2 regions of the Arthrobacter sp. zg-Y1143 genome follow, and region 2 is predicted to be linked to the other one. Evidence: riboswitches for the same ligand, from Rfam matches in the RefSeq annotation. Region 2 holds a riboswitch; the other holds the start of a gene.
The links. Region 2 has a riboswitch for thiamine pyrophosphate ahead of thiM (hydroxyethylthiazole kinase). Riboswitches for the same ligand answer to the same signal wherever they lie in the genome.
Positions count from the first base shown of each region.

Region 1: another riboswitch for thiamine pyrophosphate. It lies ahead of QNN98_RS03450 (ECF transporter S component); the one in region 2 lies ahead of thiM (hydroxyethylthiazole kinase).

Region 1 is NZ_JASKLW010000002.1:56,195-67,397, forward strand. Features, by position in the region: gene QNN98_RS03415 (Na+/H+ antiporter subunit A) at 1-2,324, shown strand, start outside; gene QNN98_RS03420 (Na(+)/H(+) antiporter subunit C) at 2,321-2,806, shown strand; gene QNN98_RS03425 (Na+/H+ antiporter subunit D) at 2,803-4,416, shown strand; gene QNN98_RS03430 (Na+/H+ antiporter subunit E) at 4,413-5,009, shown strand; gene QNN98_RS03435 (MrpF/PhaF family protein) at 5,006-5,266, shown strand; partial or broken gene mnhG (monovalent cation/H(+) antiporter subunit G) at 5,271-5,612, shown strand; gene QNN98_RS03445 (DUF4235 domain-containing protein) at 5,842-6,105, opposite strand; TPP riboswitch at 6,200-6,332, shown strand; gene QNN98_RS03450 (ECF transporter S component) at 6,431-7,054, shown strand; gene QNN98_RS03455 (ABC transporter ATP-binding protein) at 7,111-8,676, shown strand; gene QNN98_RS03460 (energy-coupling factor transporter transmembrane component T family protein) at 8,673-9,518, shown strand; gene QNN98_RS03465 (aminodeoxychorismate lyase) at 9,537-10,418, opposite strand; gene cls (cardiolipin synthase) at 10,503-11,203, shown strand, end outside.
Region 2 is NZ_JASKLW010000001.1:403,371-414,573, forward strand. Features, by position in the region: gene QNN98_RS02030 (alpha/beta fold hydrolase) at 1-161, shown strand, start outside; gene QNN98_RS02035 (ATP-binding protein) at 154-1,704, shown strand; gene QNN98_RS02040 (DUF2254 domain-containing protein) at 1,772-3,154, shown strand; gene QNN98_RS02045 (sulfite exporter TauE/SafE family protein) at 3,298-4,062, opposite strand; partial or broken gene QNN98_RS02050 (rhodanese-like domain-containing protein) at 4,106-4,255, opposite strand; gene QNN98_RS02055 (DUF8730 family Cys-rich protein) at 4,308-4,496, shown strand; gene QNN98_RS02060 (GNAT family N-acetyltransferase) at 4,545-5,099, shown strand; gene thiD (bifunctional hydroxymethylpyrimidine kinase/phosphomethylpyrimidine kinase) at 5,096-5,965, opposite strand; gene thiE (thiamine phosphate synthase) at 5,953-6,639, opposite strand; gene thiM (hydroxyethylthiazole kinase) at 6,636-7,457, opposite strand; TPP riboswitch at 7,449-7,538, opposite strand; gene QNN98_RS02075 (saccharopine dehydrogenase family protein) at 7,583-8,704, opposite strand; gene QNN98_RS02080 (VOC family protein) at 8,701-9,111, opposite strand; gene QNN98_RS02085 (serine hydrolase domain-containing protein) at 9,192-10,322, shown strand; gene QNN98_RS02090 (maleylpyruvate isomerase N-terminal domain-containing protein) at 10,343-10,966, opposite strand; gene QNN98_RS02095 (response regulator transcription factor) at 11,033-11,203, opposite strand, start outside.

The sequences.
Region 1 (11,203 bases), on a different contig from region 2:
CGATGGCCGCACCCACTCCGGTCAGTGCCTACCTGCATGCCGCCGCCATGGTGAAGGCCGGCATCTACCTGACCGCCCGGCTTGCTCCCGGCTTCTCCGAAACCGCGTTCTGGCACCCCATAGTGCTGGTGCTGGGCCTGGCCACCATGCTGCTGGGCGGCTGGCGTGCCCTGCGGCAGTACGACATCAAGCTGATCCTCGCCTACGGCACTGTGAGCCAGCTCGGTTTCCTGACCCTGGTGGTTGGCCTGGGCAGCCGGGAAGCAGCCGTCGCCGGGATGGGCATGCTGCTGGCCCACGGCTTCTTCAAGGCCACGCTCTTCCTGGTGGTCGGGATCATCGACCACAAGGCCGGCACCCGCGACATCCGCAAGCTTTCCGGAATTTTCCGGGCCGCACCGAAGCTGGGCGTAGTCGCCGTGATCGGTGCCGCGTCCATGGCGGGTGTGCCGCCGCTGCTGGGCTACGTGGCGAAAGAATCCATCTACGAAACCTTCGTGCACTACGGCGAACAGCAGGGCAGCTTTGCGGCCTGGCTGCTGCTGGCCGGCATTGTCGCCGGCTCCATCCTGACCTTCGCCTACAGCGCCCGCTTTGTGTGGGGCGCGTTCGCCGTCAAGAACGGCTGTGCTGCCACCCCGTTCAAGGCCGTGCCCTGGTCCTTCCTGGGGGCTCCCGCCGTGCTGGCCGCCGCCACCGTGGTCTTCGGACTGTGGCCGGCCCCGCTGGATTCGGTGGTGTCCTCCTATGCCGGGCTCTTCCCGGCGGACGGGAAACCGACCCACCTGGCCCTGTGGCACGGGCTGACCCCGGCACTGGGACTGACCGTGCTGACCCTGGCCAGCGGTACAGCACTGTTCCTGCTGCGCCGGCAAATGGAGTCCTTCCAGCGGGACGTTGCCTCCCCGATTGACGCTGAGCGCTCCTACCGCGGCGCCATCGGTGTGCTGGACGACGTCGCCGTCTGGGTCACGGGCCGCACGCAGCGCGGTTCGCTCACCTTCTACCTGTTCGTCATCCTCATCATGGCGATCCTCACGCCCCTTTCGGCGCTCATCCTCCGCTCCGCGCCCATGCCCGAGAGCTTCCGCTGGTTCGACAACCCGCTGCAGGCCGTGATCGGTGCTGCCGTCATCATCGGTGCGGTAGCCGCAGCGCGCGCCAGCAAGCGTTTCCTGGCGGTGCTGATGGTGTCGGTGAGCGGCTACGGCATTGCCCTTATTTTCGCCCTCCAGGGGGCCCCGGACCTGGCGCTGACCCAGATGCTGGTGGAGACAATTGTGCTGGTGGCCTTTGTGCTGGCCCTGCGGTCCCTTCCGGCCCGGCTGTGGAAGCGCGAGCCCAAACGGCACCGTTTCCTGCGGGCCCTGCTGGGCATTGCGTTCGGTGCCTCCATGATTGTCTTCGCGATGTCAGCCATGGCGTCGCGGGTGGCCACCCCCATCTCCCTGGACTTCCCGCAGCTGGCGTACGAGGGCGGCGGCGGATCCAATATTGTCAACGTGACCCTCGTGGATATCCGTGCCTGGGACACCTTCGGCGAGATTTCCGTCCTGGCCATCGCCGCCACCGGTCTGGCGTCCCTGATTTTCGTCCGCGGACGCGGCGATAAGCGCCGCCGCGCCGAGGGCGTGGCCTCCGGTTCCGTGGACCGCGGCCGGGAGCAGTTCGCCTCCACCGGGCGCCGGCAGGCAACCTTGGCCCTGGCCCGCAAATTCTCCAGCGTGGGACGGGATGCCTGGCTGGTGGCCGGCCGGACACTGGCCCCGGAACGCCGCTCCATCATCTTCGAGGTGATTACCCGGCTGCTGTTCCACTCGGTCATCCTCTTCTCGGTCTACCTCCTGATAGCAGGCCACAACGCCCCCGGCGGCGGCTTCGCCGGCGGGCTCATGGCCGGGCTGGCGCTGACCATCCGGTACCTCGCCGGCGGACGGTTCGAGTTGGCCGAGGCGAGCCCCGTGAGCGCCGGAGCCCTGCTGGGCGGCGGCCTGGGCCTGGCGGCCCTGTCCGCTGCCGCTCCCCTGTTCTTCGGCGGGCAGGTCCTGCAGAGCGCCATCCTCAAGTTCTCCTGGCCGGTGTTTGGGGAGGTCAAGTTCGTCACCTCCACGATTTTCGACATAGGCGTGTACCTGGTGGTGGTGGGCCTGGTGCTTGATGTCCTCCGCAGCCTGGGTTCGGAAATCGATGAACGCAGCGAGGGCGACGACGACGACGAAGACGAAGACATAGTGGAGGAACCGCAGATCATCGACCTTGGCCAGCGGCTCGACGGTGTTCCCGGCACGGGATCCCGGCCCGAAGAGGAAGAGGTGGCCCGGTGACCGTGAATATAACCCTTCTCCTGGTGATGGGTGCCCTGTACGCCTGCGGCATCTACCTGCTGCTTGAACGGAGCCTGACCCGGGTGGTGCTTGGCCTGGCCATGCTGACCAATGCAACGAACATCCTGCTGCTGGCAACCGGCGGCCCGGCAGGGTTGGCTCCCATGTTCAACAAGGACCTGGCCGCAGATGCCTACAATGACCCGCTGCCGCAGGCGTTCATCCTCACCTCGATTGTCATTTCGTTCTCCGTGACGGCCTTTATGCTCGGGATCATTTACCGGTCCTGGGTGCTGGGCCGCCAGGACGAGGTCCAGGACGACATTGAGGACCGCCGCGTCGCCAGCCAGAGCAGCTTCGACGCGGAAGACGACGCCGATGTACCGGAGGACACCACGGAATTCACCCCGCCCGAAGAAGCCGAAGAGGCTCCCGGGTCCCAACGCGGCAACGCAGAGAAGGACCCGGAGGTGAACCGATGACTACAGCAAGCCTCGCGCCCCTGGCCGTCGTGCTGCCGCTCCTCGGCGCCGCCCTGGCCTTCATCCTGATCCGGCACCAGCGTTCCCAGCGGGTGGTCAGCGTCAGCATCCTGTCCGTGACGCTGGCACTGGAAGTGATTCTGCTGCTCTCGGTCTGGAACACCGGTGCCGTGGCGGTTAACCTCGGCGGCTGGCTGCCGCCGTTCGGAATCACGATGGTGGTGGACCAGTTCTCCGCCCTGATGCTGGTGGTCTCCTCGGCCATCAGCCTCGCCGTGCTCATTTACGCCGCCGGCCAGGGTATGGCCGACGGCGATGAAGACGGCCCTATTTCGATCTTCCACCCGACCTACCTGATCCTGGTGGCCGGCGTCTCCAACGCTTTCCTGGCCGGGGACCTGTTCAACCTCTATGTAGGTTTCGAGATCCTGCTGACGGCCAGCTATGTGCTGATGACCCTGGGCGGCACCACGCCGCGAATCCGGGCCGGAGTCACCTACGTGGTGGTCAGCGTGGTGTCCTCGCTGCTGTTCCTGATCGCCATTGCCATGATCTACGCGGCCACCGGCACAGTGAACATGGCGGATCTGGCCTTGAAGCTGGGGGAGCTGGATCCGGCGACGCAGCTGATGCTGCACCTGATGCTGCTGGTGGCGTTCGGCATCAAGGCCGCCGTCTTCCCGCTGTCCTTCTGGCTGCCCGACTCCTATCCCACCGCCCCGGCACCGGTGACGGCCGTGTTCGCCGGCCTGTTGACGAAGGTGGGCGTCTACGCCATGGTGCGGACAGAGACCCTGCTGTTCCCGGGAGACCGGATAAATACGCTGCTGATGGTGGTGGCCGGGCTGACCATGCTCGTGGGTATCCTCGGTGCCCTGGCCCAGACGGACATCAAACGTATGCTCTCCTTCACCCTGGTCAGCCACATCGGCTACATGGTGTTCGGCCTGGCAGTCGCATCCGTGGTCGGCATCGGCTCCGCTGTGTTCTACGTGGTGCACCACATCACCGTGCAGACCTCGCTGTTCCTGGTCACGGGCCTGATTGAACGCCGGGGCGGGACGGCCAACATGGACCGCCTCGGCGGGCTGGCGAAGCTCTCCCCGCTGCTCGCCGTGCTGTATTTCATCCCGGCAATCAACCTGGCCGGCATTCCGCCGTTCTCGGGGTTCCTGGGGAAGCTGGGCCTGATGCAGGCCGGCGTCGAGCTGGGCACCCCGCTGGCCTACGTCCTGGTAGCCGCGAGCGCCGCCACCAGCCTGCTGACGCTGCTGGTGATGGCCCGGGTATGGAACCGCGCCTTCTGGCGGACCCCGGAAGACGCCGTCCATCCGGATCCGATCCTGCTGGCCGTCGGGCCGGACGGTGCCAGCCTGCGCAAGTCGCAGGACGTCAGCGAACACACCACGGGCCGGTTCGCCCACCGGGACTCGGTGGACCTGCTGCCGCGCACCATGGTCTATCCCACCGTGGGCCTGGTTGCCCTGGGCGTCAGCCTGACCGTGCTCGCCGGGCCGCTGTTCTCGCTCAGCGACGGTGCCGCCCGGGACCTGCTGGAACGTACTCCGTACATCGAAGCGGTACTCGGGGAAGGAGCGGCTGACCAATGACGAAGGAAGCGCGCATGCGCAACCGCGCCCGTATCCCGCTGCTGCAGGAACTGCCGCTGCTGATCTGGCTGGTGTTCCTGTGGGGTGCCCTCTGGCAGGATTTCAGTGCCGGCAACCTGCTCTTCGGCACGGTGATCGCGTTTATCGTGGCGAATATCTTTTACCTGCCGCCGGTGGAGCTCAGCGGCCGGTTCAACCTGTTCTACGGCCTCGTCTTTGCCGGCCGGTTCTTCTACAAACTGGTGCAGGCCAGTTTCCATGTGCTCTGGCTGGCGGTTGTCCGCGGCCCGCGGATCCGCAACGGCGTGATCGGGGTGAAGCTGCGCAGCCGCTCGGACCTGCTGGTCACGGCCACGGGCCACGCACTGTCCCTGATTCCCGGCTCGCTGATTGTTGACGTCGACCGTTCCACCTCCACCCTGTACCTGCACGCGCTGGACGTGTCCACGGCTGAGCAGGCGGAGAAGGTGCGCGCCGACGTCCTGCAGGCCGAGGCGTGGCTGATCCGGACCATGGGCACCAAAGAGGAACTGGCTGCCCTGCGCGCCGAGAGTGATGAAACCCGTCAGCGGAAGATTGGAGGCAAGGCATGATGAACGTTGCCGTGGTGGTGGTGAGCCTCATGCTGGCCGTGGCCGGCGCGGGGGCGATTTACCGGATTGCCCGCGGGCCGTCGATTCTGGACCGGGTGCTTGCCTCGGACGTGCTGCTGGCCATTGTGGGCGGCGCCCTGGCCGTGGACATGATCGTCTACCGCAACTTGGACTACCTGGCCTTGCTGGTCGCCATTTCCCTGGTCGGTTTCATCGGGTCGGTAACGGTTGCGCGCTTCGTGACGGACAGGCGGTAGGGCCATGGACGAAACCGTGTACGACGCGATTGTCGCTGTCCTGATGTTCGGCGGGGCACTGATGTCCCTGGCGGCGGCCATCGGCCTGATCCGCTTCCCCGACCTGCTCAGCCGCATGCACGCTGCGTCCAAGCCGCAGGTCCTCGGCCTGCTGCTTTTCCTGCTGGCCATGGCCGTGGAGTTCCGCAGCTGGAAACTGCTGCCGGTCCTGGCCGTCGCATGGATCTTTATGCTGCTGACGGCACCTGTTTCCGCGCACATGGTGGGCCGGGCCGGGTACCGCACCAAGCACCTGCGGCCGGAACTGCTCGTGATCGACGAACTGGACGACGTCGTCGAGCGCGCCCAGCGATTGCTCCAGGACGCTGAGGCGGAGGCGCTCGAGGACGAAAACGAGGACCCGCGCGTGGACGATGATCCCGGCGAGGAGGAACCGGCCTACACCGGGGAACTGGACGACGACGAACTGCTGGCCGGCCGCGAACGCGAGGCCGGGTTAAGCAGCGGCGCCCAGCACCCGGGAAAGAATCCCGAGGGCTGAGCGCCGCAGGCGGTGCTTGGGCCGGCAGGCCGGGTCAGACGACCTCAGGGGTCTTCTGGTAGCGCTGGATGGCCCGCTGCGTGCCGCGGTTGGTCAGGACCCGGATGACCGAGCTGACGGCGCCGGACACCACGGCGAAAGCCACGGCAGCGCGGAGGCTGTTTTCCAGGCTGCCCTCGGCGTCCTTGGGCGGCTCGTTGCCCGTGGCCTTGGTCCAGACGAAATCCAGTACCTTGGCGGCCACGATTCCGGACAGGATACTGGCTCCGGTTCCGAGCAGTTTGAGGATCAGGTTCATGGGTACTCCTAGCTTCGGGCGTTTTTCCTAACCCTACGGTATCCGTTCGGTACCCCTGCGGGGAGCGGGCACGCGTGTGTAGAGTGGTACCGCAAACACACGACAGGGGAGCGCCCCCTCCGCACGGCCTTCGGGCAGCGGAGACAAGGCGCTGAGAGTGCGGACATCCGCAGACCCTCGAACCTGATCCGGTTAGTACCGGCGAAGGGAGTCGAGAGCTCAGGGAATTCCCGCCACGTCCCGGCACCCGCCGGGGCACGGCAGGAACGGCACCGGCATTGCCGGCGCGCCACTACCCTCCCCTCCTGCTATCAGGAGGATATTCATGAACCGCTTTACTTCTGCTGCGGCACCGTCCGCAGCCAAGCCCGCAGCGCCGGCACGCACATGGCGCGTGGTGGACATTGTTGTTGCGTCCGTAGTGGCCGTGGCCGTGGGCGTCATTTTCTGGGCCTGGTCCCTCGGCTACGCCGGGATCAGTGCGCTGACCGCCGCGTTCCCGCCGCTGGCAGGCCTCTATACCGGCGGCTGGCTTATTGCCGGTGTGCTGGGCGGGCTAATCATCCGCAAGCCGGGGGCCGCGATCTACTGCGAAGTGCTGGCCTCGGCCGTGTCCGGTGTGCTGGGCACCCAGTTCGGCCTATCCGTGCTGCTCTCCGGCTTCCTGCAGGGCCTCGGTGCCGAACTGGTGTTCCTGCTGTTCCTCTACCGCCGCTTCTCCCTGCCCGTGGCATTGCTGGCCGGGCTGGGTTCGGGCCTGTTCCTGGGACTGAGTGAAAACGTTCTGTACAACGTGGAGTGGGCAGCTCAGTGGAAGCTGTTGTATGTCCTGCTCACTGCGTTCTCCGGTGCGGTCCTGGCCGGCGGACTGTCCTGGCTGGCGGTCCGGGCATTGGCACGGACCGGCGCTCTGGCACCCTTCGCGTCCGGACGGACAGGCAAGGCATAGCGGTGCGGTTTTTGAACGCCCGCCGCCGGGCTCCCGGCGCGGCCGCACCCCGGGTGCTGCCTTCCGCCGTCGCGCGGCGCAGCAGTCCCGCCGCCGTTACCGCCCAAGGCTGGGGCTGGCGGCACGGGGGCAGGGCCGGTGCGGCTGTGTCCGGACTGGACCTGTCGGTAGCACCGGGGGAGCGGGTGCTGCTGCTCGGGGCCTCCGGCGCCGGAAAATCCACACTCCTGCATTCCCTCGCGGGCGTGCTGGGACCGGATACCGGTGGGGAGGAACAGGGCAGGATCTCAGTGGACGGTGTCCATCCGGCGGATCCCGCAGCCCGCGGCCGGACCGGACTGGTGCTGCAGGATCCCGATGCGCAGACCGTGCTGTCCCGTGTGGGGGATGAAGTTGCCTTCGGCGCCGAGAACCTTGCGGTCCCGGCCGGGGAGATCTGGCCCCGGGTGCGGGCCGCACTGGCCGACGTCGGACTGGACGTGCCGCTGGAGAGTTCCACTTCCGCTCTCTCCGGCGGGCAGAAGCAGCGGCTGGCCCTGGCCTCCGTGATGGCGATGGAACCCGGACTGCTGCTGCTGGACGAGCCCACCGCCAACCTGGACCCGGCGGGCGTGGCGGAAATCCGCGACGCCGTGGTGCGGGTGCTGGACCGCACCGGCGCCACCGCCATTGTGGTGGAGCACCGCGTGGAGGTCTGGGCGGAGGTGGTGGACCGCGTGGTGGTACTGGCTGCCGGCGGCGGTGTCCTGGCCGACGGACCACCCGAGCAGGTGCTGGGGGATCCGGGGCACCGGAAAACCCTGGCCGCAGCCGGGGTTTGGCTTCCGGGCGCCCGGCCGGAGATTCCCGGCGGTGCGTGGGCCCCGGCTGCCGGCGGGAACCGGCTGCTGGCGGCCCGCGGGCTGGCTGCCGCCCGGACGGGCCGCGGACCTGCCGTGGTCACCGGGGCGGACCTGGCGCTGGACGCCGGAACCGCCGTCGGCATTACCGGACCCAACGGTGCCGGCAAATCCACCCTCGCCCTGACCATGGGCGGCTTGCTGCGGCCGCGGAGCGGAACGATCGCCGCCGAACCGTTGCTGGCCGGCACCGCTGCGCCCGAACCGCACCGGTGGACGTCGGCGCAGCTGGTGAGCAGGATCGGAACCGTGTTCCAGGAACCGGAGCACCAGTTCCTCACCAACACCGTGCTGGACGAACTGTCCTTCGGCCCGCGCCGGCTCGGGCTGGAAAAGGAGTCCGCGGCCCGGGTGCGGGAGCTTGCCGAACGGCTGCACCTCGACGCCCTGCTGGATGCCAACCCCTTCACGCTCTCCGGCGGGGAGAAGCGCCGGCTGTCCGTGGCAACCATGCTCGCCACGGCGCCGTCCATCCTGCTGCTCGATGAGCCGACGTTTGGCCAGGACGCCCGAACCTGGGCGGAACTGGTGGCCCTGCTGCGTGCCCAGCTGGACGATGGCCGGTGCGTGGTGTCGGTGACCCACGACGCCGGCTTCATCCAGGCGCTGGGCGCGCGGACCCTGCAGGTGGGCGGCGGAACGGTCCGGGACGCCGCCGCCGAGCCGGTGCCGGACCCGGCAGCAGGGCCGGCCGCGGATAATGCAACCGAGGTGCTCCGGTGAGCCGGGCGGAGATCTCGGCCGCGGAGTCCGGTGGAACGGCGCCTGGAGAAGACGCGGGCGCGCCCGTCCGCACCGCCGTTACTTTCCTGGCCCGCGCCAACCCGTTGTCCAAGCTCACGTCGGCGGCCCTGCTGACCCTGGCGGTGCTGGTCACCGTGGACTGGGTGAGCGCCGCCGTCGTCCTGGCCCTGGAACTTCTCCTGCTGCCGCTGCTGCACATCCGGGCGGGTACGCTCCTGCGGCGCATCTCGCCGCTGCTGGTGGCCGCGCTGATCGGTGCCTGGGGTACGGCGCTGCTGGCGGAGAAGACCGGGGCGGTGCTGTTCGCAGCGGGACCGCTGATCTTTACCTCCGGTTCCGTGGCCGCGGGTATTGCCATTGGACTGCGCGGGCTGGCCATAGCCCTGCCCGGGATCTATCTGCTGACCAGCACCGATCCCACCGACCTGGCCGACGCCCTGGCGCAGAAGCTGCGGCTGCCGCACCGGTTTGTGCTGGGCGCACTGGCGGCCATGCGCCTGGTGGGTTTGCTGGTCGAGGAATGGCGGACCATCGGGCTGGCCCGCCACGCGCGCGGCGCGGGGCCCGATGCCGGTGCGGCGGCCCGGCTGAAGGGTTTCGCCGGGCAGGCACTGGCCTTGCTGGTGCAGGCCATCCGCCGGGCCACGCGGCTGGCCGTGGCCATGGAGGCCCGCGGGTTTGGCGCGGGGGACCGGTCCTGGGCACGGACCTCAACGTTCAGCAGGATCGACGCCGCGGTGCTGGCCACGGGAGTGGTCGTGTCCGCCGCCGCGGTGGCAGCGGCGCTGGCGGCCGGCACGTTCAACTTCATCCTGACCTGAGCATCGGGGGCTGAGTGCTCAGAGTGCGGTGTCGGCCAGCTTCGCGAGTTCGCTGTTCAGGCTCTCGGAGAAAGGCAGCTCGCGGCCGTCGATGGAACGGACCGGAACCAGCAGCCGGATGCTGGAAGCCAGCCACACGCCGTCGGCTGCGAACAGGTCCTCCGGAACCATTGGGCCGTAGCCCAGTTCCCAGCCGGCAGCTTCGGCGGCCTTAAAGAGGGCGTCCTGCGTGGTTCCGGCCAGGATGCCGCTCTTCCGTTCGGGGGTCAGCAGGGTCCGCACGCCGTCCCGTTCGCGGGCCAGCACCACCGTGGAGGTGGGTCCCTCCAGGACCTTGCCGTCCGAGGAGGTAAAAATGGCGTCATCGGCCCCATGTTCCTTGGCGTAGCGCAGGGCGGCCATGTTCACGGCGTAGGAAAGCGTCTTGGCGCCCAGCAGCAGCCACGGTGCCCGGGACGCGGCCATGCTGTCATAGCCGCGGTCCAGCAGCAGCACCTTAATCCCGTCGGTCTGCTGCCGCGCCGCGTCGGGCGCGGCGGAAACCTGCACCCACGCCGTGGAGGTCCCGCTGCCTTCCACGCCCCGGGTGGCCACCAGCTTCACCGCGGCCCGGCCCTGCGGCCCGGCAGCGCCCTGCCCGAAGTGCAGCGCCAATGCCGTGGCGATGGCCCGCTCCCAGGCCTGGCGTACCGGGATCTGCAGGTCCAGCAGCTGTGCCGAGGACGCCAGCCGGTCCAGGTGCGCGTCCGGTTTCCGGGGCACACCGTCCACGGCCAGCAGCGACTCGAAAATCCCGTCACCGCGGGTGACCCCCAGGTCGCTCACGAGCAGATGCGGCACCGCAGGATCGGCAGGGCGGCCGTCGGGGTACGCGGAATCCAGGAAAACCAGAACAGTCATGGCACCAGCCTAGCGGCGCGGGACACGCCCGGGACCCCCGTACCGATAGGCTGAGGGCAGGGTGCTGCTGGGAGGAGCTTGAGCGTGTGGTGGTCTCTGACCGGTTTTGACCTGTCCGGATGGACGGCGACCGTGCTGGCCGTGGTGGATTACGGTATCCGGATTATTGCGTTGGGCGTTGTTCCCGGCAACCGGCGTCCCACGACGGCCATGGCGTGGCTGCTGTGCATCTTCTTCCTTCCCATCCCGGGCATCATCCTCTTCTCCCTCTTCGGGAACCACCGGCTGTCGGACCACCGGGTGCGGCGGCAGGCGGAGATCAACCGGGCGGTGCGCGAGAACACCAAGGAACTTGAGGCCGAGGGCAGTAATTACGGCGGGCCGGAGTGGGTGCTCAACGCCGCCGAGCTGAACCGCCGGCTGGGGTCCTTCCCTACACTGGACGGCAACAAGGTCGACCTGCAGCGCGACTACGCGGAGTCCATCGACATGATGACCCGTGCGGTGGAAAAAGCCGCTCGCTACGTGCATGTGGAGTTCTACATCATGGGCTACGACGCCCAGACCAGGCAGTTCTTCCAGGCACTCAAGTCAGCGGCTGCCCGCGGCGTCACCGTCCGGCTGCTCTTCGACCACATCGGCACCCTGCGGATCAAGGGCTACCGGAAGATGCTGCGCGAACTGCGCAACAGTGATGTCCAATGGCGGCGGATGCTGCCGGTGGAGCCCTTCCGGGGCCGCTGGCGCCGTCCGGACCTGCGCAACCACCGGAAACTGGTGGTGGT
Region 2 (11,203 bases):
ATCCGCTCAGCCCTGCGTCGGCCTCCAACTATCTGTTCGAACATCTTCCCGCCGGCACCCGCACGATGCTGGCGGTCCGGGGAAACCTGCCCCATCTCAGCGCACCCCACCTGACGGCGCAGGCCGTCCACGACTTCCTGAAGACGGAACGACATGCCTAACGACTACGAGGCCCATTTCCACGAAGCGGCTTCCGGATATCTCGTCCTCGAAACGGACGGCACGATCCTGGACGTCAACCGCAAGCTGCTGTCCTGGACCGGGCATACGCATGAACACCTCCTGGGCGGCAGCATCCTTGACCTGCTGCCGGTGGGGGACCGGGTGCTGTTTGCCTCCCACGCAGTGCCGCAGCTGGCGGTGGCCGGCTGCTTCAACGAGATGGCCGTGGAGCTGATGGCTGAGGACGGCAGCCGGATTCCGGTGCTGCTCTCCGGTGTCCGTACCCCCGGAGCCGGCGATGACGGCGACGCCGGCCCGGACCGGATTTCCGTATTCCATGCCTCGGAGCGCACACGCTACGAGCGGGATCTGGTGGAGGCCCTGCGGAAAGCCGAAGCGGCCGACAAGGCCCGCGCCGCGGCAGAGGCAGAAGTGCGAAAGAACCAGAAAGCCCTGGAGGAAAAAGACGCCATCCTGCAGGAAAACCTGGCCGCGAGCCGGAAGAGCCAGGCGCTGCTGGAAACGATCCTGAACGCCGCCGACGTCGGCCTGCTCGTCCTGGACGCACACGGCGAAAAAGTGCTGGCCAACACGCACCTCATGTCCACCTGGGGCCAGATCATGGGGGACACGGAGGTCTTCGATCGAGGCAGGATCCTCTTCGGTCCGGACCGGGTGACCCCCGTCCCAGCCCTCGAACGGCCCGTACGCCGTGCCGTCGCGGGCGAGTCCTTCTCCGACGAAGTCGTCTGGTTTGGTCCCGGCAGCGGCAACCAGTTGGCCCTGAACATTTCCGCCCGCCCCATCCGGACGGACGAAGAGCTCACCGGCACCGTGATCGCCTTCACCGACGTCACCCGATTGGTGCACGCCGTCACCGCGCAGGAGGAATTTGTAGCCAGCGTCTCGCATGAACTGCGCACCCCGCTGACCTCCATCCTGGGCTACCTGGATCTCGCCCTGGACGAAGAAGGGCTGCCGGAGCACGTCGGTGCGGCGTTAAAGGTTGCACTCCGCAATGCGGAACGCCTGCTCGGCCTCGTTTCGGACCTGCTGTCCGTGGCGTCCGGCAATACCAAGATGGAGCGCCGGCCGGTGAACCTCGCGGAGGTGGTGCGGGCCGGCATTGTGTCGGTTGCGCCCAAAGCCCGGTCCAACCTGGTGGAGCTGCAGCCGGACCTGCCCGAGTCCCTCACTGCTGATGTGGACCCGCACCGGCTGGCCCAGGTGGTGGATAACCTGCTGTCGAATGCGGTGAAATATTCGCCGGGCGGCGGCATTGTCAGCGTGCGGCTGTGGCAGGACGCGGGGAATGTGCTGCTGGAAGTGGCAGACACCGGGATCGGCATGAGCCAGGCCGAGCAGGAACAGGTCTTCACGAAGTTCTTCCGCAGCCGCGGGGCCGTGGCATCGGCGGTTCCCGGCGTGGGGCTGGGCCTGGTGATCACCAAGAACATTGTGGAGGCGCACGGCGGTACCCTGACCTTCACCAGCGCGCCCGGACGGGGGACGACGTTTACGGTTTCCCTGCCCCAACCCTGAGTGGAAGCGGCGCCGGCTTCCGGGCAGACTGAAGGTACGCGAAAGTCCCACCTTTAGAGAGGCTCCGATGGCTCAGCCAGCCCACGGTTCCACCACCGCCGCACCCGGTCCGCGTGTTCCCGAGCCGCGGTTCCGGATCACCCGGGACGGACTGCGCGCGTCCATGTGGTTCTGGCCGAGCTGTGCTTCCCTGGCGGCGCTGCTGGTCACCCTGCTGCTGATGCCGGTCCGGCCGGGCGACGACGTGGCCTGGGCCCGCTGGATCTGGCCCACCGGCGTCGACGCCGCGTCCAGCCTGCTGCAGACCGTGGCCACCAGCGTGATGACCGCCGTGACCGTGACCTTTTCCCTGACCGTGGTGGCGCTGCAGCTGGCTTCGCAGCAGTTCTCGCCCCGGCTGCTGCGCGAATTTGCCCGCGACGTACGCACCCAGGCGGTCCTGGGCGTGCTGCTGGGAACGTTCCTGGTCAGCATCACCGGCTTGCACGGGATGGACGCGGACCGGCCGGTGCCCGTGCTGGTGGTGGGCCTGGTCTACGTGCTGGGCATCGCCTCCGGGATTGTGCTGCTGCTCTTTATCGGGCACATTGCCCGGTCCCTGCGGGTGGACACCATGATGCGCAGCGCGCACCAGAGCTGCCTGGCCGTGCTCCGCGACACGTATCCGCTCTCCGAAACGGGCGAGGTGCAGGAATTCCCGGTGCCCGACGGCGGCACCCTGGTTCCCGTGGGCCGCAGCGGGATTGTGCAGACGGTGGACTGGAAGCCGCTGATGGCCGCCCTGGAAAAGCACGGGCTGAAAATGCGGATTATGGTCCAGCCCGGCGACCACGTGACGCTCGGCTCCCCGGTGGCCCGGGTGTGGGCCGACGACGGCGGCACCGTGCCGCTTGCAGCGGTCCGGAACGCCTTGGCCGAGTCCCTGGAAATCGGGTACGAACGCACTCCCGAGCAGGATGCGGCGCTGGGGCTGAGGCAGCTGACCGACATTGCGGTGAAGGCCATCTCGCCGAGCATCAATGACCCCATCACTGCAGCCCATGCCACCGGGTACTGCGCGGACCTGCTGGTGGACCTGCAGCGCCGCCGGCTGGGACCCGAAGCGCACCAAGACGCCCACGGGGTGCAGCGCCTGGTCACCGACGGCCGGGACTACCGCTATTTCCTGGACCTGGTCTGCGGCCCGGTGCGCCGCTTCGCCCATTCCGAACCTATTGTGCTCACCGCCGTGCTGCGGCTGCTGCGCGACTGTGCGGCCACCGCCGTGAACGAATCGCAGCGGGCGGAGCTCCGCCGGCAGAACTCGCTGGTACTTGAGACCGCGCGCAACCAGATGGTGGCTGCCGACGACGAGGAGATCCGTGACATGGGCCGCCGGGTGGAGGAGGCGCTCGCGGGGAACCTGACGGCCGCTTTCACCGACCGGGCCGGCGAGACCCGGTCGGTCTAAAAGGGCTCGCCGAGGTTCCCACGGAGTGTGGCTGCAAGGCGGTCAGCACGGCGAAAAGGCAAAACTTACCGATATTCGGCTTCAAAACGGTAAATTTTGCCTTTTCGATTCCCGGGACGCCCCCGTGCCGTCGTGGGACGCGCCTAGCGCAGGCCCAGCAGCTCCTGGGCCAGGACGAACATCCCCATGACCAGCACAAAGAGCCCGAAGCCGCGCCGAAGTGCGGCTTCCGGAATCTTTCCGGCCAGCCGGGCGCCGATGAGGGAGCCGAGGACGGCCAATACGGTAACTGCGCCTACCAGCGGCCAGTTAAGGTTCACGGTGGTGAGGTAGCCGCCCAGTCCGGCCAGCGACTGCAAGGAAATCACCACCAGCGACGTTGCGACGGCGGCTGGCATGGTCAGCCCGCCCAGCAGCGCCAGCGCGGGCACAATCAGGAAACCGCCGCCTGCACCCACTAGTCCTGCCACCAATCCGATGACCAGCCCCATCAGCAGTACCTTCGGCGCCGGTTGCTCGCCCGTCCGACTGTCGGCCGGGGCACCCCTGCGGCCGCGGATCATGGCCACGGAGGCAGCCAGCATCATGGCGGCGAACGCCACCATCAGGACGGTCTCCGGCAGGCGGCCTCCCACCTGGCCGCCGCCGAAGGCGCCGACCATGCCGGCCGCGCCGAACAGCAGCCCGGTGCGCCACATCACCCTGCCCTTGCGGGCATGCCCGAGGACACTCACCGCGGAAGTCGCGCCGACAACGAACAGCGAGGAGGCAATTGCCTCGCGGGGGTTCAGCCCGGCGACGTAGGTGAGTATCGGCACGGTGAGGATGGACCCGCCACCGCCGAGCAGGCCGAGCGAAAGCCCGATCAGCACGGAGAGCAGCAGGGTTGCCGCGAAGGCGACTGTCATGGAACGGTCCTTAAAGAGGGAGGAACAAGAGCGGAAACGCCGCTTAGCGGACGGCGGGCAGCTGGGCGATGGCCGAGGAAGCCGTGGGATCGGCGGCGCTCTTGTTCCAGGGCATCTTGGACAGGGCCTGGCCCATGGCGCAGGTGTTGGTTGCAGCCGAGAAGGCCAGCCCGGCTCCGATGCCGCCGGCAAGGAACCCTGGATGATGGAACAAGTGCTTTAGCAAGTCGAAGAAGGAGTTCAAAATGTGCCGAGCAGTCAGCTGCCGCAAGTGCGGCAAGACCACCTGGGCCGGATGCGGCAACCACGTGGACCAGGTCATGAACAATGTCCCCAAGGCGGACCGCTGCACGTGCAGCACCAATGCCGCGACGTCCGTGGGCGCCCAGGCGGGCGGATCGAGCTGGCTCGGAAAGCTGTTCGGCCGCAAGTAAACGCACCAATACCGGGAATGCCGGCGCCGGGCGTGGCAAGCTATGCCCATGGAATCCAGCACCGGCATCCCGCCCTGGCCCTCGACCGACCCGCAGTACGGCAATGTGCGCCTGCGGGCTTTCCGCGATGAGGACGCCCCAATGGTGATGGAGATGGCCCGGGACGAGTACTTTCCCACCGTCGGCAGCCTGCCCGCCAACGCGGACCACGAGCAGGCGCTGGAGTGGCTGGAGCGGCAGCTCCACGACAAAGGATCGGGTTTCTCCTTCGCCATCACCGACGCGGAGACGGACACGGTAGTGGGACAGGTCGGCCTGTGGGGCTGGGAACTGCCGCACGGCCGCACGCAGGCGGGCTACGGAATCATCCCCGCTGCCCGCCGCCGCGGCTACGCCGGAAACGCCCTGCGCGCGGTGGCGGAGTTCGCCTGGTCCATTCCCGAAGTGCAGCGCATGGAGCTGTACATCGAGCCGTGGAACGCCGCTTCCATCCGCACCGCCGAATCCGCCGGTTTTGAGCGTGAAGGCCTGCTGCGCAGCTACATGGTGATCGCCGGGCAGCGCCGGGACCTGCTGGTTTTCTCGTCGCTCAGACAGCCTTAGGGTACGGAGTGGCTGCCGTCGCCCGGCATGTCCGCCAGGCCGCGGGCCCACACCCCGTGGAAGTGATTGACGGGTCCATGGCCGGTCCCGACGTCCAGCTCATCAGCGGTTTCCAAGGCCTCCTGCAGCCAGGTCTTGGCCGCCTGCAGCGCCACTTCCCAATTCCCGGACCGCGCATACAGCGTGGCGAGTGCGGAGGACAGCGAGCAGCCGGTGCCGTGCGTGTTCACGGTGTCCACCCGGGCCGAGCTCACCTCGGCGGTGCGTACCGCGCCGTCGCCGCCGATGCTGACCAGCGCATCCGGGGCCGCCGGGCCGGCAAGGTGACCGCCCTTCACCAGCACCGCCACCCCGTGGGCCCGCGCCAGGCGGACGCCCTGGTCCAGCGCCTCGTCCCAGCTGCCGGCGCAGGCGTCCCCCACCAGTACCGCGAGTTCGGGAAGGTTGGGGGTCACCAGATGCACCCCGCCCAGCAGCCGCCGCATGGCATCCTCGGCATCGGCGTTCAGCAGCCGGTCACCGCTTGTGGCAATCATGACCGGATCCAGCACCACGGCGGGCGGACGGACGGCAGTCAACCATTCAGAGACGGCCTCAATAGTTTCCACATTGCCCAGCATGCCGATCTTCACGGCGTCTATAACGACGTCGTCGCTGACGGCGGTGAGCTGCTCGCGGAGGAACGCCACCGGAGGCGTGTGCACCGAGCGCACGCCAACGGTGTTCTGCGCCACGAGGGCGGTGATTACGGCCATACCGTAGCCACCGGTGGCCGCAATGGATTTCAGGTCGGCCTGAGTGCCGGCTCCGCCCGTGGGATCGGTGCCGGCAATGCTCAGCACCCGGGGGACTTTCACCGGTTCCATGCCGCCACCAGTTCCTCTGCCGCCCTGCGGGGATCAACAGCAGCGCAGACAGCTGAAACCACGGCAATTCCGGAAGCGCCGGCGGCGCGCAGCGCAACGACGTCGGCGGGCTGGATTCCGCCGATCGCAACGCACGGCAGCGGCGAGGAGGCAGCGAAGGATCGGAAACCGCTTATTCCCAACGGTTCGGGGTGGTCCGGTTTGGTGCTGGTGGGCCGGATGACGCCGGCACCCAGGTAGTCCACGGTCCCGGCGGGGAGCGCGCCAACGGCAGCCAGATGCCGCTCCGTGTTGGCGGTCAGCCCGACAACGGCGTCCGGTCCCACCAGCCGCCGCACCGCGCCGGCGGGCAGGTCGCTTTGGCCAACGTGCACCCCGTGCACTTCGGCGCCCGCGGTCCGGGCAGCCAGGTAAATGTCCACCCGGTCATCAACCAGTACCAGGGCGCGGTCCCCGACCGCTGAAGCCACGGCCAACACCAGTTGGTAAAAGTCGGCAGCGGAAGCCTGCTTTTCCCGGACCTGCACCGTTCGGATGCCGCCGGCCACGGCGGCCCGCACGGTTTCGGTCACGCCCCGGGCCCCGCACAGGAGGGTGTCGGTAACGAGGTAGATGCCGGTGTTCCGAGCGCGTTCGCGGAGGCGGCCGGAGTCCGGGAAAGATGCAGTGTTCACGCGGCGGCCAGCCGTTCGGCTACGAGCTCCGCATCCAGGTGCCAGAGTGTGTCGAGGAAGATCGGAGCGAAGCTGCCCGGGCCGGACGCGGAGACTGCAGCATGCTCGGCTGCCACGGTATAGGCCGCAGTGGCGGCGGCCGCCGCCACCAGCCCGCCGCCGTCGGGCCCGGCGTCGCCGGCAACTGCAAGGAACGCCGCGGTAACCGCGCCCAGCGCGCAGCCGCCGCCGGTGACCTTAGTGAGCAGGGAGGTCCCGTTGCTCAGCCGCAAGGTGTCCGTGCCGTCAGTGATGACATCGGTGGCGCCGGAGACGGCCACGATGCAGCCGTACTTGGCTGCAAGCAGGGACGCGGCAGGCAGGGCGTCCTCGGGGTTATCGGTGGCGTCAACACCGCGGCCGCCCGAGCCGAGCCCGGCGAGGGCCATTATCTCCGAGGCATTGGCGCGGACGGCGGTGGGGCGCAGGGCCAGCAGTTCCGCGGCCAGGGCGGTGCGGACCGGAAGGCTGCCCACGGCCACCGGGTCAAGCACCCAAGGCGTTCCGGCGGCATTGGCTGCTTCGGCGGCTTCGAGCATGGCTGTGCGCTGGTCGGCATGCGGAGTGCCAAGATTAATCAGCACGGCGGAAGCAACCCGGGCAAACGGGCCCGCCTCGCCGGGGATATCCGTCATGGCCGGTGCGGCGCCGAGTGCCAGCAGCACGTTGGCAGTGAAGTTGGTGACCACGGCGTTGGTCAGGCACTGCACGAGCGGCGGTTCGGCGCGCAGGCGCGACAGGTGGTCGGAAACGGTTAACGGTGTCAGGCGAATAGTCATCCGCGACATCCCTTCGCTAGTTCTAACTAGATCAGGTTCAACGGGTTTCATCTCAGCCTTACGGCACCCCGTGTCACTGGAACCGACTCTACGAGCACGGCTGGGGAAAGGCAAAGGGGCGGTGCCTATGCCCGGCGGCCCTCCACCGGCACCAGACCCAGGCCGGCGCAGCCGCTGGCCAGATCCTCGAGGCCGAAGGCGCTGAGGGGACTGGCCACACCCGGGTCCAGGTCCTGCCGGTCCCGCAGCTGCTCCGCTCCCCAAGCGATCAGCTCACCGGTCAACGTGTAGACATTGGGCCCGGTGAGCTGCACGGCCGAGAGCAGGCTTCCGTCCCTCCCGGTCACGGCGGCCACCACCTGTGTACGGGTTTTTGCGCGCCGGGCGCTGTCCGGTCCGCCGGGTTTCCCGATCAGGGGAGCGGACAGGTTCTCCAGCAGGCGGCGGCCCCGGGCCGACTTTCCGATCGCATGGCTGGCTGCGGATGCCAGGCTGATTGCCCGGCTGAGGGAAGGGAACCAGCCGTTGTACACCGACACGCTATCCAGCTGGGGGAAGGCATCGGGTAGGAACAGGACTTCCGTTCCGGGAACCAGGAAGCCCGCTTTGTGTCCCCGGCGGGAACCGCTCACCGGGAAAACATGGACATCTGCTGCCGCCCGTTCTTCCACCAGATGCCCGTCCCTCAACCGCACTGCGGGCAGGAACAAGCCGTCGCGCATGGTGGTCCGGGTACCCTGGCTGAGCCCTGGACTCAGCGCGCCCGCGGTGAAGTATCCGACGTCGAGCCTCCGTCCGGCTTCTCCGGCCTGCTGCGCCGCCAGGGCGCCGGCCAGGATGCCCGGTACGTAGTCATATCCGAACGCAGGCAACAGCACGGCGCCGGCTTCCTCTGCCTGCCGTCCGAACCGCTCCTGCAGGGTGCGGACAAACCCCACCTCGCCGGTGGTGTCGATGTAGCGCGCACCGGCCTGCACGGCAGCTTCCGCCACCCCCAGGCCGAACCGTTCAAAGGGCCCCACGGTGGTGATCAGCACGTCGCCGGGATTCAGCAGCCGCCGGATACTGCCGGTATCGCCGGCATCTGCGGCAGTGAACTCCAACCCGCCGTGGTCCCGCGCCAGGGAAGACAGTGCGGCGGTATTGCGTCCGGCGAGGACGGGACGCACGCCGCGCCGGATCAGCGCGTCCAACACCAGGGTGCCGGTATATCCGCTGGCACCGAGAAGGACGAGGCGGCCGCTCACTTCTGGTCCTGTGCCTTCGGTTCGTAGCCGATCAGCCAGTGCAGTCCGTATCGGTCAATGACCTGACCGTCCGAAGCGCCCCACGGCTTGGGGCCAAGCGGGTCCACGATCCGGCCGTCGGCCGCAAGCCGGCTAAACCAGCTATGCAGGAGTTCCGGTTCGCCGGTCCCGAGCAGGGAGAGCATGACCCCCTCCATCCGGACGTTCTGTTCCGGCCCGTCGGTATCTGCTCCGGCCAGGGCGACAGGGCCATCCAGGACTCCGTGCGCAACCGCGTCCGGCGCGCCGCCGCTGCCGAAGTCCCGGTTCGTATGCAGCGATAGCTCACCGCCGAACACTCCGGCATAAAAGGTGAGGGCTTTGCGCGCAGTGCCCGGAAACAGGACGTAAACCATGGGTGCCGTCATGCCGCACAGCATACGCTGCCGATACCGCTGCGGGGACCGTGGCCGTTGACTCCCCGGCATGGCCAGCGGACAGTGGACCCATGCCAGGCATCGGTGCACCGCTGTGGGACAAACTGTCCGAGACCGTTGAATCCGGCTGGTGCCCGGGGCTGGTGGCGGGTATCCGGCTTAACGGGCAGACAGAGATCTTCGCGACCGGTTCGCTGGGTGTTGGGCGGTCCGCGCCAATGGGCGAGGACACCCCGTTCCGCATTTCCTCATTGAGCAAGCTGCTGGGCGGCGCCCTGGCCCTGAGCCTGCTCGCGGACGGCACCCTGGAACTGGATGAGGACGTGTCCCGCATGTTCCCCGTGCTGGGGCACCTGCGCGTGCTCGCCACACCCGATGCGCCACTGTCCGTCTCGGTCCCCGCCCGCGGGCCGATCACCCTGCGTCACCTGCTGACCTTCACCGCAGGATTCGGCATCGACTTCGCGCCCACACCCTACGCCGCCGCCACCCGCGACCTGCTGTGGGGTCCGAACCCGCCGGACCTGACTCACGAGGAGTATCTGGCCCGCCTCGCTGCTCTGCCGCTGGCGCATCAGCCGGGGGATCTGTGGATGTATCACTCATGCGCGGACCTCCTCTCGGTGGTGATGGCCAAGGCCGCCGACAGCTCAGTTGGTCAGTTGCTGCAGGAGCGGGTCAATGGACCCTTCGGGCTCACCGGCACCGGGTTTCCTACCGGAAAGGACACGTTCCCTACCGTGTACGAGGCAGTGGACGGTCAATTGAAGGAAGCGGTCTCCTACCGGGACGCCATGGCAGCGCCCCCGATATTCGAATCATTGGCCGGTGGCCTGGTGTCCACCGTGCCCGACTATTTGCGGTTCCTGGCACAGTTGGCCGACGACGCCGTGCTGCCCGCGTCCCTGCGGCAGCAGATGACCGATGACCAGCTCACCTCCCCGCAGCGGACCGGCATGATCGAGATGTCCGGGCCGGATGAATCCTGGGGGTTTATGACCGCGGTGCAGACCGGGCGGGGCGCCCCGTGGTCCGAACCCGGGATGTGGGGTTGGGCCGGCGGTTCCGGCACCAGCGCCGCGGTGTATCCCAACGGCGACGCGGGTGTGGTTTTCACCCAGCGGTTTATGAGCGGACCGCAGGACAGCTTCGACTACTTCTGGGAACCGTTCGGTGCGCTGCGGGCGAGCGTCTGCCGGTAAGGACTATCACCAGGGCGCCGTCACCACGGATCGAGAGCCGGTGCGGCAGCCAAGGGCCCGCGGCCCGCAAGCCAGGCCATGAACATCCGCCGGTCCGACGCCGAGGCAAGCCGCTCCGGAACCGTGGCCAGCAGCACCGGCAGGTCCCATTCCACGTATTCTTCGGGCCAGTCAGCCGGTCCGTATCCCAGTCCGAGGTCGGCATGGTGCATCTCCACTTCGCGCGGCCGGTGCGCCGGACAGGCCGCCACCCCGTAGTGCTCGCCGCCCAGGAAGTGTCCGTTGGGGAAACCTGCCTCGGCATATCGGGCCAGGACGGTCTCGAGCATTGTTTGGCTGTTCGCGAGATCGCTGATGATTTCCTGTGCGGACCTGCCCGCCCCGGCCTCGATGTCACCTTCCCGCTGCGCTGTGCCGCCCGGGTACTTGGGGACATCCCGGCCGTCGAGGGCGCCGTCGATCCGCCGGCCAAGGCCGTCGGCGTTGCGTGCCAAATGGGTGAGGACGTGTCCAACGGTCCAATCCGGCAACAGGCTCGGTGCCCGGACGTCGTCGTCGGTCAGGCCCGCCACCGAAGCCATCAGGCGCTGCTGCGCCTCGATGCACAGTTGCGTTGCACGTTCCGGATTACCGTCAAGAGTCATCAAATCCACCGTCCTGTTGCCCGGCGAGGGCCGGTGCTCCGTGATGGCGGACAGCCTAGCGCAGCCCTAAGCCGACTGCAGGTAGGCGAGGACGGCCAGCACCCGCCGGTGGTCCGCCGGGCTCTGCTGCAGTCCCAGCTTGGCGAAGATGGACGTGATGTTCTTCTCCACCGCCCCCGCGGAGAGGAACAGCGTGCTGCCGACGGCGGTATTGGTGCGTCCCTGCGCCATCAGCTC